4 regions of the Massilia sp. UYP32 genome follow, and region 4 is predicted to be linked to each of the others. Evidence: predicted binding sites of a transcription regulator. Region 4 holds the regulator's gene; each other region holds the start of a gene.
The links. Region 4 encodes sigma-54, which starts transcription at its own class of promoters, with help from an activator protein. Its sites were predicted from a motif close to TGGCANGNAANCTGCTTT; they were not measured.
Positions count from the first base shown of each region.

Region 1: the regulator sigma-54 is predicted to act here: its motif matches at 1,773-1,790, upstream of ABIB42_RS18575 (ethanolamine ammonia-lyase subunit EutB).
Region 2: the regulator sigma-54 is predicted to act here: its motif matches at 1,701-1,718, upstream of ABIB42_RS22765 (circularly permuted type 2 ATP-grasp protein).
Region 3: the regulator sigma-54 is predicted to act here: its motif matches at 1,512-1,529, upstream of ABIB42_RS22430 (PEP-CTERM sorting domain-containing protein).

Region 1 is NZ_JBNDIK010000023.1:115,266-118,357, forward strand. It holds gene ABIB42_RS18565 (TadE/TadG family type IV pilus assembly protein) at 1-8, opposite strand, end outside; gene ABIB42_RS18570 (pilus assembly protein TadG-related protein) at 5-1,477, opposite strand; gene ABIB42_RS18575 (ethanolamine ammonia-lyase subunit EutB) at 1,893-3,092, shown strand, end outside.
Region 2 is NZ_JBNDIK010000033.1:2,684-5,775, reverse strand. It holds gene ABIB42_RS22770 (DUF2126 domain-containing protein) at 1-1,578, opposite strand, end outside; gene ABIB42_RS22765 (circularly permuted type 2 ATP-grasp protein) at 1,742-3,092, shown strand, end outside.
Region 3 is NZ_JBNDIK010000032.1:18,423-21,514, forward strand. It holds gene ABIB42_RS22425 (c-type cytochrome) at 1-732, shown strand, start outside; gene ABIB42_RS22430 (PEP-CTERM sorting domain-containing protein) at 835-1,476, opposite strand; gene ABIB42_RS22435 (hypothetical protein) at 2,028-3,092, shown strand, end outside.
Region 4 is NZ_JBNDIK010000026.1:90,431-93,522, forward strand. It holds gene lptB (LPS export ABC transporter ATP-binding protein) at 1-381, shown strand, start outside; gene ABIB42_RS20185 (RNA polymerase factor sigma-54) at 393-1,868, shown strand; gene hpf (ribosome hibernation-promoting factor, HPF/YfiA family) at 1,944-2,303, shown strand; gene ABIB42_RS20195 (enoyl-CoA hydratase/isomerase family protein) at 2,427-3,092, shown strand, end outside.

The DNA of each region.
Region 1 (3,092 bases), on a different contig from region 4:
GCTTTCATGGATAAAGCCTCACTCGCGTACGTAAAGTCTGTTCATCCGCCAGGCCGGCGAACTCGGCGTACAGATGGGTATCGTCGGCCTTCACGGTCATGAAGAATCTGCCGATTCCCTTCACCGTCGCACGCCCCCCCGATACGGGACACGAGAGCAAGGGAATATTGAGCACCCGCCGGTCGCGCACGCCAGCGTTGACGGGAGCCAGACCATACGTCGCGCCGCCGGCCGTATAAGGGGGCGATGACGGATAACTGGACTTGGCGGTTGGCTCGCCTGGGGTGTACAGGTCTTTCCAGCTCGATGTGGGGAAGGCGGCGTAGCCTCCTGACGGCATGGGATCGGCAAACCGGACTGCCCTGGCATAAGACCAGAGCGGGCCATACTGCGCGCCACTCGTCCCGGCCGGCGATGGATAAGGCCCCGCCACGGTCCAGCGCTTGTGATTGTCGTGGTCCTCATACAATACCGACGCCTGGGCCTGTGGTGTGGTCGTCATCCACGGCACGCTGCCATCATTGAACTTGTAAGGTTTGATGTTCCTGTCGGGCGGCGCGGTGCTGGGGGTGCATGGCGCGGTATATTCATCGAAGCGCGAATTGAATTGTTGGTAGTATTCGCTGAGGGCGAATGGCGACTGCACCGAGACCTTTCCTCCCGATATGCGCGCCATCCCCATCATCCCGGTGCAGACGGACGGCGCGACCGTATTGAAGTCGGCCGCCGCCGACGACGCGGCGCCGGGGCCGACGAACGGATGGATCAGGAAGGTCTGCCCTGCACCCGCCGATTCGGGGTTCAGTTGCATGAGGTCATAGCCGACACCGCGCCGAAAACCGTATTCTTCCAGCTCGCCATTCCGGTTACGCTTCTCATCATCGTGCATTGCACATATCCCGAATGGCATGACGCCGATCGCAGTCGGGCCAGCCACGGCACGTGCGCTTGTCGAGGTCACGGTATCGCCGGACGCGACAACTGGCAGAAACAGGGTCTCCACTTGCCCGTAATCCGGATCCAGTCCCGCGGTATCGATGCGGACGTACAGAAGGCCGTTGGGTGCGCTTCTCGCCGCTGCCTCGCCACTCGTGAGCCATGGACCATCAGGTGAAGCCCCGAATCTGATGGCGTCGTCGGACCAGTCCATCGCTGCCGCCAGGTAGCCATAACTGGGGCCGCCGTACATGACGGGTATCGCAAACAGCGCGGCTGCCTTCTGTGCCGCCTTGGTCAGGCCAGCCCTGGTGCCGTCCAGCTCGATCGCGGCGCTCACCGCAGCGGCGTCGGCGGCGCTCTGGAGTTCCATCTTCCGGTTGTATACGCGGGAAAGGTCCAGTGCCAGGCTGCAGAACCCGCATATGATGATGATCGCTGCAACGCCCATGATTCCTATTGCGCCATCCTCGCGGCCCGGACGCCTGAACGCCACGGGACTAGCGCGTCGCATGTAGGGCGTGCCTCTGTTGATGCCCATGCTGCCTCCTCCGGAATCCACACGCCTTCGAAACACGTATCAGCAAGTCTATTAGTCTTTAGACTATGCAAATTGATTTCTAGCAGTTGGCGCGGGAATTCTGGGAATCGGCATCACCGAATTGCCGGCTGGCGCTGCGTATCGGCCAGCTGGCGCTCCGCACCTTGGTCGGGCCTGGGCGCTGGTCGGCATCGCGCTCTTGCTGGCGTACCCAGCGGCGAAATGTCTCCGGTGTGCAGCCGCTCCTCATCGCTTCATTTTTTCAAAATGGAGCCTCCACAAAACTTGGGGCGATTTACATCGAAGCTGCTTGATCATGCGCGCATTCATCATGAATATGTGGCAGGATCGTCATTGGTATAGACCAGGTTACACAGCCCTCATGTCCATCATCTGCAACTGATCGGAACCAGCCATGAGTCAAATTACTCATACCGTAGGCAAACGGACATATACCTTTGCCGACCTGCGCGAACTCCTGGCCAGGGCAAGCCCGGCACGCTCGGGAGATCATCTGGCGGGAGTCGCGGCCGGCAGTGCCGAAGAACGCGTGGCCGCGCAGATGGCCCTGGCCTCGCTTCCCCTCACGACCTTCCTGAACGAGGCCGTCGTGCCCTACGAGACGGACGAAGTGACTCGCCTGATCCTCGACGAGCACGATGCCGGCGCTTTCCAGCGCATCCGCCACCTGACGGTCGGCGACTTTCGCAACTGGCTGCTGGGCGATGACGCCGACACGGCAACCCTGGGCCAGATCGCCCCGGGAGTCACGCCGGAGATGGCGGCCGCCGTGTCGAAGATCATGCGGATCCAGGACCTGGTGCTGGTCGCGCGCAAATGCCGGTCGGTCACGCGGTTTCGCAACACGATCGGTCTGCCGGGAACGCTGTCGACGCGCCTGCAGCCGAACCATCCGACCGATGACGCGTTCGGCATTGCAGCCAGCCTGCTCGACGGTCTGCTATACGGCAATGGCGATGCCGTCATCGGCATCAACCCGGCCACGGACAACGTGCAGCAGGTGATCCGCATCGTCGAGATGCTCGATGAGATCATCGCCCGTTACCAGGTTCCGACACAGTCGTGCGTGCTGACCCACGTGACCAACACGATCGCGGCCATCGAACGGGGCGCGCCGGTAGACCTGGTATTCCAGTCGATCGCCGGCACCCAGGCCGCGAACGCCAGTTTCGGCATCGAGCTCAAGCTGCTGGCCGAAGCGCAGGCGGCCGCCCTGTCACTGCGGCGGGGCACGGTCGGCGACAACGTGATGTACTTCGAGACCGGCCAGGGAAGCGCGCTGTCGGCCAACGCCAGCCACGGCCTCGACCAGCAGACCTGCGAGGCGCGCGCCTATGCCGTGGCGCGCAAGTTCAAGCCGCTGCTGGTGAACACCGTCGTCGGGTTCATGGGACCGGAATACCTTTATGACGGCAAGCAGATCATCCGAGCAGGACTGGAGGACCACTTCTGCGCCAAGCTGCTGGGCCTGCCCATGGGCTGCGACGTGTGCTACACGAACCATGCCGAGGCGGACCAGGACGACATGGACGTGCTGCTGACGATGCTCGGCGTGGCTGGCTGCACGTTCGTGATGGGCATTCCCGGCTCGGAC
Region 2 (3,092 bases), on a different contig from region 4:
GAGCAGGTACAGGTGTTCGCGCCGCAGCGGCCAGGCCGAGGTGCGCCAGCCGGCGCCGTCGGCGGCCTGCAGCGGCAGCACGTAGCCGGCCACCTGGCCCAGGCCGCGTTCGAGCAGGCGCGCCAGCCGGCGCCGTTCCTCCGGCGCGTCCAGGTCTGCCCGCAGGGGATCGAGGTTGGGCGGCAGCGCCTGCTCGCGTTGGGCCTGCAGCAGCACGTCCTCATAGGCGGGGATGGCGCTGCCGGCGGGCAGGCCGAGCGCATCGACCAGCGCGGCGGCGAAGCGGCGGGCGTCTCCGGCGTCATAGCCGTCGTCGACGTGTTCGCTAGAAAACAGGCCGGGGTCGCGCCACAGCGGCTCGCCGTCGACGCGCCAGAAGATGTTCAGCGCCCAGCGCGGCAGCGGTTCGCCCGGATACCATTTGCCCTGGCCGTAGTGCAGCAGGCCGCCGGGCGCGAAATGATTCTTGAGCCGCTGCGCCAGCGTGCCGGCCAGCGCGCGTTTGCGCTCGCCATGGGCCTGGGTATTCCACTCCGGCGCGTCCATGTCGTCGATCGAGACGAAGGTGGGCTCGCCGCCCTGGGTCAGGCGCACGTCCTGGGCCAGCAGGTCGGCGTCGACCTGCCGGCCCAGGCGGTCGATGGCCTCCCAGTCGGCGTCCGAATACGGCTTGGTCACGCGCGGGTCTTCATGGATGCGGGTGATCGTCATCTCGTGGATGAAGGTGACCTCGGCCTTGTCGCTGAAGCCCGTCACCGGCGCCGCCGACGAGGGCAGCGCCGTGCAGGCGAGCGGAATATGGCCTTCGCCGGCCAGCATGCCCGAGGTCGGGTCGAGCCCGATCCAGCCGGCGCCGGGGATGTACACCTCGGTCCAGGCGTGCAGGTCGGTGAAGTCTTCGAGCGCGCCGCTCGGACCGTCGAGCGCCTCCTGGTCGGCGCGCAGCTGGATCAGGTAGCCGGAAACGAAACGCGCCGCCAGTCCCATCGTGCGCAGGATCTGCACCAGCAGCCAGCCACTGTCGCGGCAGGAGCCGGAACGCTTCTCGAGCGTGTCTTCGGGCGTCTGCACGCCCGGTTCCATGCGCAGCAGATAGGCGATGTCGCGCTGCAGGCGCTGGTTGATCGCCACCAGGAAGTCGGTGGTGTTCATCGGCTGCGCCAGCAGCTCGCGCCGCGCCGCTTCTACCCATGCCAGCAGCAGCGGGCCGGCCGGCTCGGGCTGCGCGTAGGCGCTCAGTTCCCCCTGCAACTGCTCGGGATAGACAAAGGGAAAATGCTCCGCATATTGTTCGATGAAGAAATCGAAGGGATTGATGACGGTCATGTCGGCGACCAGGTCGACCGTGAACTCGAGCGTATCCGTTTTTTCCGGGAACACGAAACGGCCGATGTAATTCCCGTAGGGGTCTTGCTGCCAGTTGATGAAATGCTCCTGCGGCAGCACCGACAGCGAATACGACAGGATCGGCGTGCGCGCATGCGGCGCCGGACGCAGGCGCACCTCATGCGGCGAGAGGGCGACTTGCCGGTCGTAGCGGTAACTGGTCTTGTGGTGCAGCGCGATACGGATAGCCATGCGGGAGTGCCTTTATAGGGGTGGTCACGAACGATACCAGCACATCGATATATACCTGTTTCAACTGTGCACAAGCATGATTCATACCCGCAATATAATTCTCTCGTGCGGCGTCGCCGAGCTGGCACGTTTCTTGATTGCACCTATGCCACTGGAGGATCCGATGCCGAACTTTTACGATGAAATGTATTCCTCTGCGGCAATTGCAAGGCCTCACTACGACGCGTTTGCGCGGTGGCTTGCCTTGCAGTCGCCGCAACTGATCGCGCAAAAACGTGCCGAAGCCGAGCTGACCTTCCAGCGGGTGGGGATCACCTTTGCCGTCTACGGCGACAACGCCGGCAAGGAGCGCTTGATCCCGTTCGACATCATTCCGCGCGTGATCGACGCCGCCGAATGGGCCCGGCTGCAGGCCGGCCTGGTGCAGCGGGTGACCGCGCTGAACCGTTTCCTGCACGATGTCTACCATGACCAGGATATCCTGAAGGCGGGCGTCATCCCTTCCGAACAGATCCTGAACAATGCGCAGTACCGGCCCGCGATGCAGGGCGTCAAGGTGCCTTCGAACATCTATGCCCATATCGCCGGCGTCGACATCGTGCGCGCGGGCGAGGGCGAGTTCTACGTCCTGGAAGACAATCTGCGGGTGCCTTCCGGCGTGTCCTACATGCTGGAAAACCGCAAGATGATGATGCGGCTGTTTCCCGCCCTGTTCGCGAGCAACCGCGTGGCGCCGGTCGAGCACTATCCCGACCTGCTGCTCGACAACCTGCGCACCGTGGCGCCGGACGGACCGCTTGACCCGACCGTGGTCGTGCTCACGCCGGGCATGCACAACTCGGCCTATTTCGAACACGCATTCCTGGCCCAGCAGATGGGCGTGGCGCTGGTGCAGGGGCAAGACCTGTATGTCAGCGACGACACCGTCTACATGCGCACCACGCGCGGGCCGAAGCAGGTCGACGTCATCTATCGCCGCATCGACGACGACTACCTCGATCCACGCGCCTTCCGCCCCGAGTCCACGCTGGGCGTGCCGGGCCTGCTCGACGCGGTGCGCGCGGGGCGGGTGGGCCTGGCCAACGCCATCGGCACCGGGGTGGCCGACGACAAGTCGATCTATCCCTACGTGCCGGACATGATCGAATTCTACCTGGGCGAAAAGCCGATCCTGAACAACGTGCCGACCTACCAGTGCCGGAAAAAGGAAGACCTGGCCTACACCCTGTCTCGGCTGCCCGAGCTGGTGGTGAAGGAAGTGCACGGCGCCGGCGGCTATGGCATGCTGGTCGGCCCGGCCTCGACCCACGCCGAGATCGAGGCCTTCCGCGCGCGCTTGATCGCCAACCCGGACGGCTATATCGCCCAGCCCACGCTGGCCTTGTCGGCCTGCCCGACCTATGTCGAATCGGGCATCGCGCCGCGCCATATCGACCTGCGTCCCTTCGTCCTGTCGGGCAAGACCGTGTCGATGGTGCCGGGCGGCCTGACCCGGGTGGCGCTGCAGGAAGGTT
Region 3 (3,092 bases), on a different contig from region 4:
GACGGCCAGAGCGCCGAAGCCATCTCCAACCGCATTCGCCCCGTTTCCGAAGAAGGTTTCACCCTGGTCGACGCCAATGCGCCGCGCGTGCTGCAGGCCGGCGGCGCCGTCTATGCCGCCACCTGCGCAGCCTGCCACGACAGCGGCATGGCCGGGGCGCCGAAGACCGGCGACAACGGCGCCTGGGGCGCACGCCTGGCGCAAGGCTATGACACCCTGCTGAAACACGCCATCGAAGGCATCCGCGCGATGCCGGCCAAGGGCGGCAATCCGGACCTGGACAATCTCGAGGTCGAGCGCGCCGTCGTCTTCATGACCAACAAGAGTGGCGCCAGCTTCAAGGAGCCGGCCGAGCCCGCGCCTGCCCCGGCTGCGGCCGAGGCGCCGGCCGATGCCGCCGCTACCACCGTCGCACCGGTAGCGCCAGTTCCGGCCGCAACGCCCGCCGCTGCCCCGGCAGCCGCGCCAGCCATTGCCAGCGCCGACGCTGGCAAGAAAGCCTACGATTCAGCCTGCATCGCCTGCCATGGCGCTGGCATCGCCGGCGCGCCGAAATTCGGCGACAAGGCGGCCTGGACCGCGCGTCTCGGCCAGGGCGCTAACGTGATGTACGAACACGCGATCAAGGGCTTCCAGGGCAAGGCCGGCTTCATGCCCCCAAAAGGCGGCTCTACCCTCCCCGATGCCGAGATCAAGGCCGCGGTCGATTACATGGTGGCCGCCGTCAAATAAGACGCGCTGCGGCTCCAATAAAAAAGCACCCAGCCGGGTGCTTTTTTGTTTGAAAGATCATGAACGTTGTTGCAGCGCAACCCAGCAATAACGTCGCTTCGATCAGTGCAGGCGGCGACGGCGCGTGGTCAGCATGGCCATGAACCCAAGTCCGACCAGCAGGACGCCAGCCGGCTCGGGGACTGCGGTCGGCTCGGTGCTCACGAAGAAATCGAAGTTAATGCCCAACACGCCAAGTCCGCCGATTTGTTCGGTTCCGAACGCATCGTCAGTGGCCGGGAAAAAACCGTCCCAAGGATAATTCTGATATACCCCGTCAGCAAGATTATCCGTTTCGATGAGCAGCTTATTATTTGAATCGAGGAAAGAAATACGGGCCTCGTACAAATTAACGACGCTCATCAATTCGAGCGGATAATCGAACAGACCGATACCCAAAATCGCTGTTTCTCCCAACACCGGGAATAAATCGCCAGTGCTTCGAATCTGAATACTGATGAGTGATCGACCATTGCCCAAGTCACTCTCGGATTCGCTCACGGTGAGAAAACTATCTCCCCGAACCGCCATGGCTGCCTCGTCATCGAAAGTGGCGACGCCGGCAAACGCCTCATCGCTTTCGCTCCCTTGCAGATAGAAGGAGTAGGCGGAACCGACAGTGACGACCGGCGCCGCGACCGCAGCCTGCGACCCCGCGCCCAGTGTTGCGGCGACTACAAGAATCGATCCAATAAATTTACGCATGCTTTCCCCTTGATGCAAAATATTATACTTACATCAAAGCAAAATTCATGCCTTTTGGCCTGATTTCTATAAAAATCAGTGAATTAGCTCGAGCTTACCGGAAGCAAATCCAGGCGCTGTAAATTATACCGACACTACCTCAAGTCGAGCGATCACCTTGCACTATCGGTCTTCTGCGCAACTTTTCGTTCATTCTCCTCCTCTCGCAAGCTTCCCGGGCAGCTTCCAGCAACGGATATATGCCGCGTGGTATTTCGCTGCACTGTATTGCCGTTGAATCCCTTATCGTGAATTTTCTTGAATACCAAAATAAAACCTGATTCAAAATATTGCTCGAAAGAAAATTTAAACTGCTCAGAAACAGTTGGCACTATTGAACAAAAATACTTGCATGAAATAGTTGCCGTTCATATTCATTGGTTAGTAATTGTTAAATATTTCCATATTGCACTGTCACAATTGGTTACAAGTAGACTGCCGTAAATATCGTATCCTTCAAAACTTTCCCACCGGAACAAATTCCAAGCGGAATTTTTTACAGGATAAATACCATGCAATTCTGCAACTCTGCATCGACCAAACACCACGTCTTTCGCCTGAACGCCGCGCTGCTGATGTCGCTGGCAGCCATTGGCAGCACCTCGGCCGCCACCCTGTCCGTCGGTCCTGGCAAGACCTACGCGGCGCCCTGCGCCGCTTTCGCCAAGGCCAAGGCCGGCGACATCATCGAGATCCAGGGTGGCAAGACCTATAGTGGTGACGTCTGCGCCATCAGCCCGAGCGACCTCGTTATCCGCGGCGTGAACGGCCGCCCGAAGATCGATGCTGCCGGCAAGAATGCTCAAGGCAAGGCGATCTGGGTGGTCAAGGGCAATAACATCACCGTCGAGAACGTCGAGATGTTCGGCGCCAAGGTGCCAGACAAGAACGGCGCCGCGCTACGCCTTGAGGGCACTAACTTCACGCTGCGCTCGTCCTACCTGCGCGGCAATGAAAACGGAATTCTGAGCGGCGCCAACGCCAACAGTAATATCGTGATCGAATACAGCGAATTCGAACGCAATGGCGCGGGCGATGGCTATTCGCATAACTTATATATCGGCAATGTCGCCAGCCTCGCGTTCCGCTATAACTATTCGCACGACGCCCTGGTCGGCCACAATCTGAAGTCGCGCGCCAAGGTCAATACGATTAGCTACAACCGTTTCTCGAGCACGCCATCGGCCACTGCCAAGGCAGGTGCACCAAGCTATGAGATCGACCTGCCGAATGCCGGTACCGGCTACGTCGTCGGCAACGTGATCCACCAGCCGGCGGTCCACAATAATCCAGGCATGCTGGCCTATGGCATGGAAGGTGCGACAAATCCGGGCAAGGACTTGTATGTCGTGAACAATACCTTCCTGAACGACGACAGCTCGCGCGGCACCTTCGTCCTGGTCGGCAGCAAAGTGACGACCCCGGTCTTACTGCAGAACAATATCTTTAGCGGCACAGGCACCGTGACCAGCCAGGGCAGCGCCGTGCAGAAGAGCAATTATCGTTCGGTGGCCGCAGGCTTCGTCAACCGCGCGCAGTTCGACCTGCATCCGCTCGCCAACGCACTGGTGATCAAT
Region 4 (3,092 bases):
GAGCGCCTCGACACCCTGCTGGCCGACCTGCAGATCGAGAAGCTGCGCGAGAATCCGGCGCTGTCGCTGTCGGGCGGCGAGCGCCGCCGCGTGGAAATCGCGCGCGCGCTGGCGACCAATCCGCGCTTCGTGCTGCTCGACGAACCGTTCGCCGGCGTCGACCCGATCGCCGTGATCGAGATCCAGCGCATCGTGCGCTTCCTGAAGGAGCGCCGGATCGGTGTTTTGATCACCGACCACAACGTGCGCGAGACGCTCGGCATCTGCGACCGCGCCTACATCATCAACCAGGGCGCGGTGCTTGCCTCCGGCCGTCCTGACGACATCATCGCCGACGAGTCGGTGCGCCGCGTGTACCTGGGTGAACACTTCCGCATGTGAGCGACGCCTAGATGAAACAGTCCCTGCAACTTCGCACTTCGCAGCACCTCGCGCTTACGCCGCAACTGCAGCAGTCGATCCGGTTGCTGCAACTGTCGACGCTCGAGCTGCACCAGGAGATCGAGCAGATACTGGGCGATAACCCCTTGCTCGAGCGGCTCGACGATCCGCTCGACCGATCGGTGCGCCTGCTGGCCGATGGCGCCATCAACAATGCGCCCGCCAATGGCGAAGCGCCGCCGGCGCCCGGCCAGCAGGCCGAGGGCGAGGGTGCGCCGGCGCAGGAGGGCGAGGGTTTCGAGGGCGGCGCCGACAACGAACGCGTCGATGCCGACTGGAGCGACGGCGGCGCGCCATCGTCCGGCGGCGGCGAGGACGAGGACGGCCGCCCGCAACTGGAGGCCTGCGCCATCACGCTGCGCGAACACCTGATGGAACAGGTGCGCGAAGCCATCCTGTCGGCGCGCGACCGTGCGCTGGCCGAGCTGGTGATCGATGCGCTGGACGACAACGGCTACCTGGAAGAGCCGCTCGACGAGATCCACGCCAGGCTGCCCGAAGAACTCGAGATCGAGATCGACGAATTACGGTGTGCGCTGGCGCTGGTGCAGAGCATGGACCCGGTGGGCGTCGGCGCGCGCAGCGCGGCCGAGTGCCTGGCGCTGCAGATCCGGCGCATGCCGGGCGTGCCGCTGGTGACGCGGCGCATGGCGCTGACCATCGTCGAGGGTTACCTGAGCTGGTTCGCCCAGCGCGAATACAGCAAGCTGAAAAAAGCGCTCGACTGCGACGACGAAGACTTGCGCGAGGTGCAGGCCGTGGTGCGCCAATGCAATCCGCATCCGGGCGCGGCGTTCGCCTCGAACGTGTCGGACTACGTGGTGCCGGACGTGATCGTGCGCCGTTCCAAGAGCGGCTGGGCGGTCACCCTGAACCCGGACGTGATGCCGCGCCTGCGCGTGAACAGCCTGTACGCCAGCCTGCTCAAGCAGGGCAAGAGCGAAGCGCAGATGGGCGCGCAGCTGCAGGAAGCGAAGTGGCTCATCAAGAATATGCGCCAGCGATTCGACACCATCCTGCGCGTGGCGGAGGCGATCGTCGAGCGCCAGCGCAACTTTTTCTCCCATGGCGCGGTTGCCATGCGGCCCCTTGTTTTACGTGAGATAGCTGATACACTAGGCCTACACGAGAGCACAATTTCTCGTGTCACAACGCAGAAATACATGCTGACCCCGCACGGCATGTTTGAGTTGAAGTATTTCTTCGGCAGCCACGTTGCCACCGAGGCGGGAGGCGAAGCATCCTCGACGGCAATCCGTGCGCTCATCGCACAATTGACAGGAGCAGAAGACCCTAGGAACCCATTGTCCGACAGCAAGATCGCGGAGATGCTCGGGGAACAAGGCATGGTCATCGCGCGCCGGACGGTTGCAAAATACCGTGAAGCCCTCAAGATACCCCCTGTAAGCCTCCGCAAGTCCTTGTAACTGCGCCGTCCACACCCGTCGTGCCTTGTCGCGTTGGTGTGGTCCACACGGTGCAACCTTTTCAAAGGAGTGTGTATGAACCTCACAATCAGTGGCCATCATCTCGAAGTAACCCCCGCCATCCGTGAATACGTTCAGAATAAGCTCGAGCGCATCATTCGCCATTTCGACCAGGTGATCGACACCCACGTCTTCCTGGCCGTCGACAACCTCACTGAAAAAGAAAAAAGGCAGAAAGCAGAGATCAACGTCCAGGTGTCGGGCAAGACCCTGCACGTGGCAAGTGTCGCGCAAGACCTGTACGCCGCGATCGATACGCTGATGGATAAGCTGGACAGACAGATTCTGAAACACAAGCAAATGCTGAAGGACCATAGCCGTACCTCGATCAAACGCCTGCCGGAAAACGGCGGCGAAGACGCTGCTGTCGCCTGATCAGGCGCAGGGCTCACACTAGCTAAGGGCGTCTGAGGGGACGCCCTTTTTGCATCCAGCTCCCCGATATGACGCGTTTCGTGTGTTCGGTAAAATGCATGTCTCTCCATTACGGATTACGCCATGACCGACCACGTCCTGACCCGCGTCGCCAACCGCACCGGCATCATCACCCTGGACCGCCCGAAGGCGCTCAATTCGCTGTCGCTCGAGATGGTGCGCGCGCTCACCACTGTGCTGCGCGCCTGGCGGCATGACGGGCAGGTCGACGCGGTCGTACTGACCAGCAGCAGCGAGAAGGCCTTGTGCGCGGGCGGCGACATCCGCTTCTTCCATGAGGTCGGCCATGCGACGCCGATGGGCGGCAGCGCGCTGCTCGAGGATTTCTTCACCGAAGAATACGCGCTGAACCACCTGATCCATTTCTACCCGAAGCCCTACATCGCCATCATGGATGGCGTCGTGATGGGCGGCGGCATGGGCATCGCCCAGGGCGGCCCGGACTGCGGCCTGCGCATCGTGACCGAGCGCACGAAGATGGCCATGCCCGAGGTGAACATCGGCCTGTTCCCGGACGTCGGCGGCAGCCACTTCCTGTCGCATGCGCCCGGACAGCTGGGCAACTACCTGGGCCTGACCGGGCTGACGATCGGCGCCGCCGACGCGCTCCATATCGGTCTGGCCGATGTCTTCGTGCCGGGCGCCGAACTGCGGGCCCTGCATGCCCTGATCGCGTCCACACCCGGCGCCGACCTGCCGGCGGCGATCCGCGCTTTCGCGGCGCCGTTC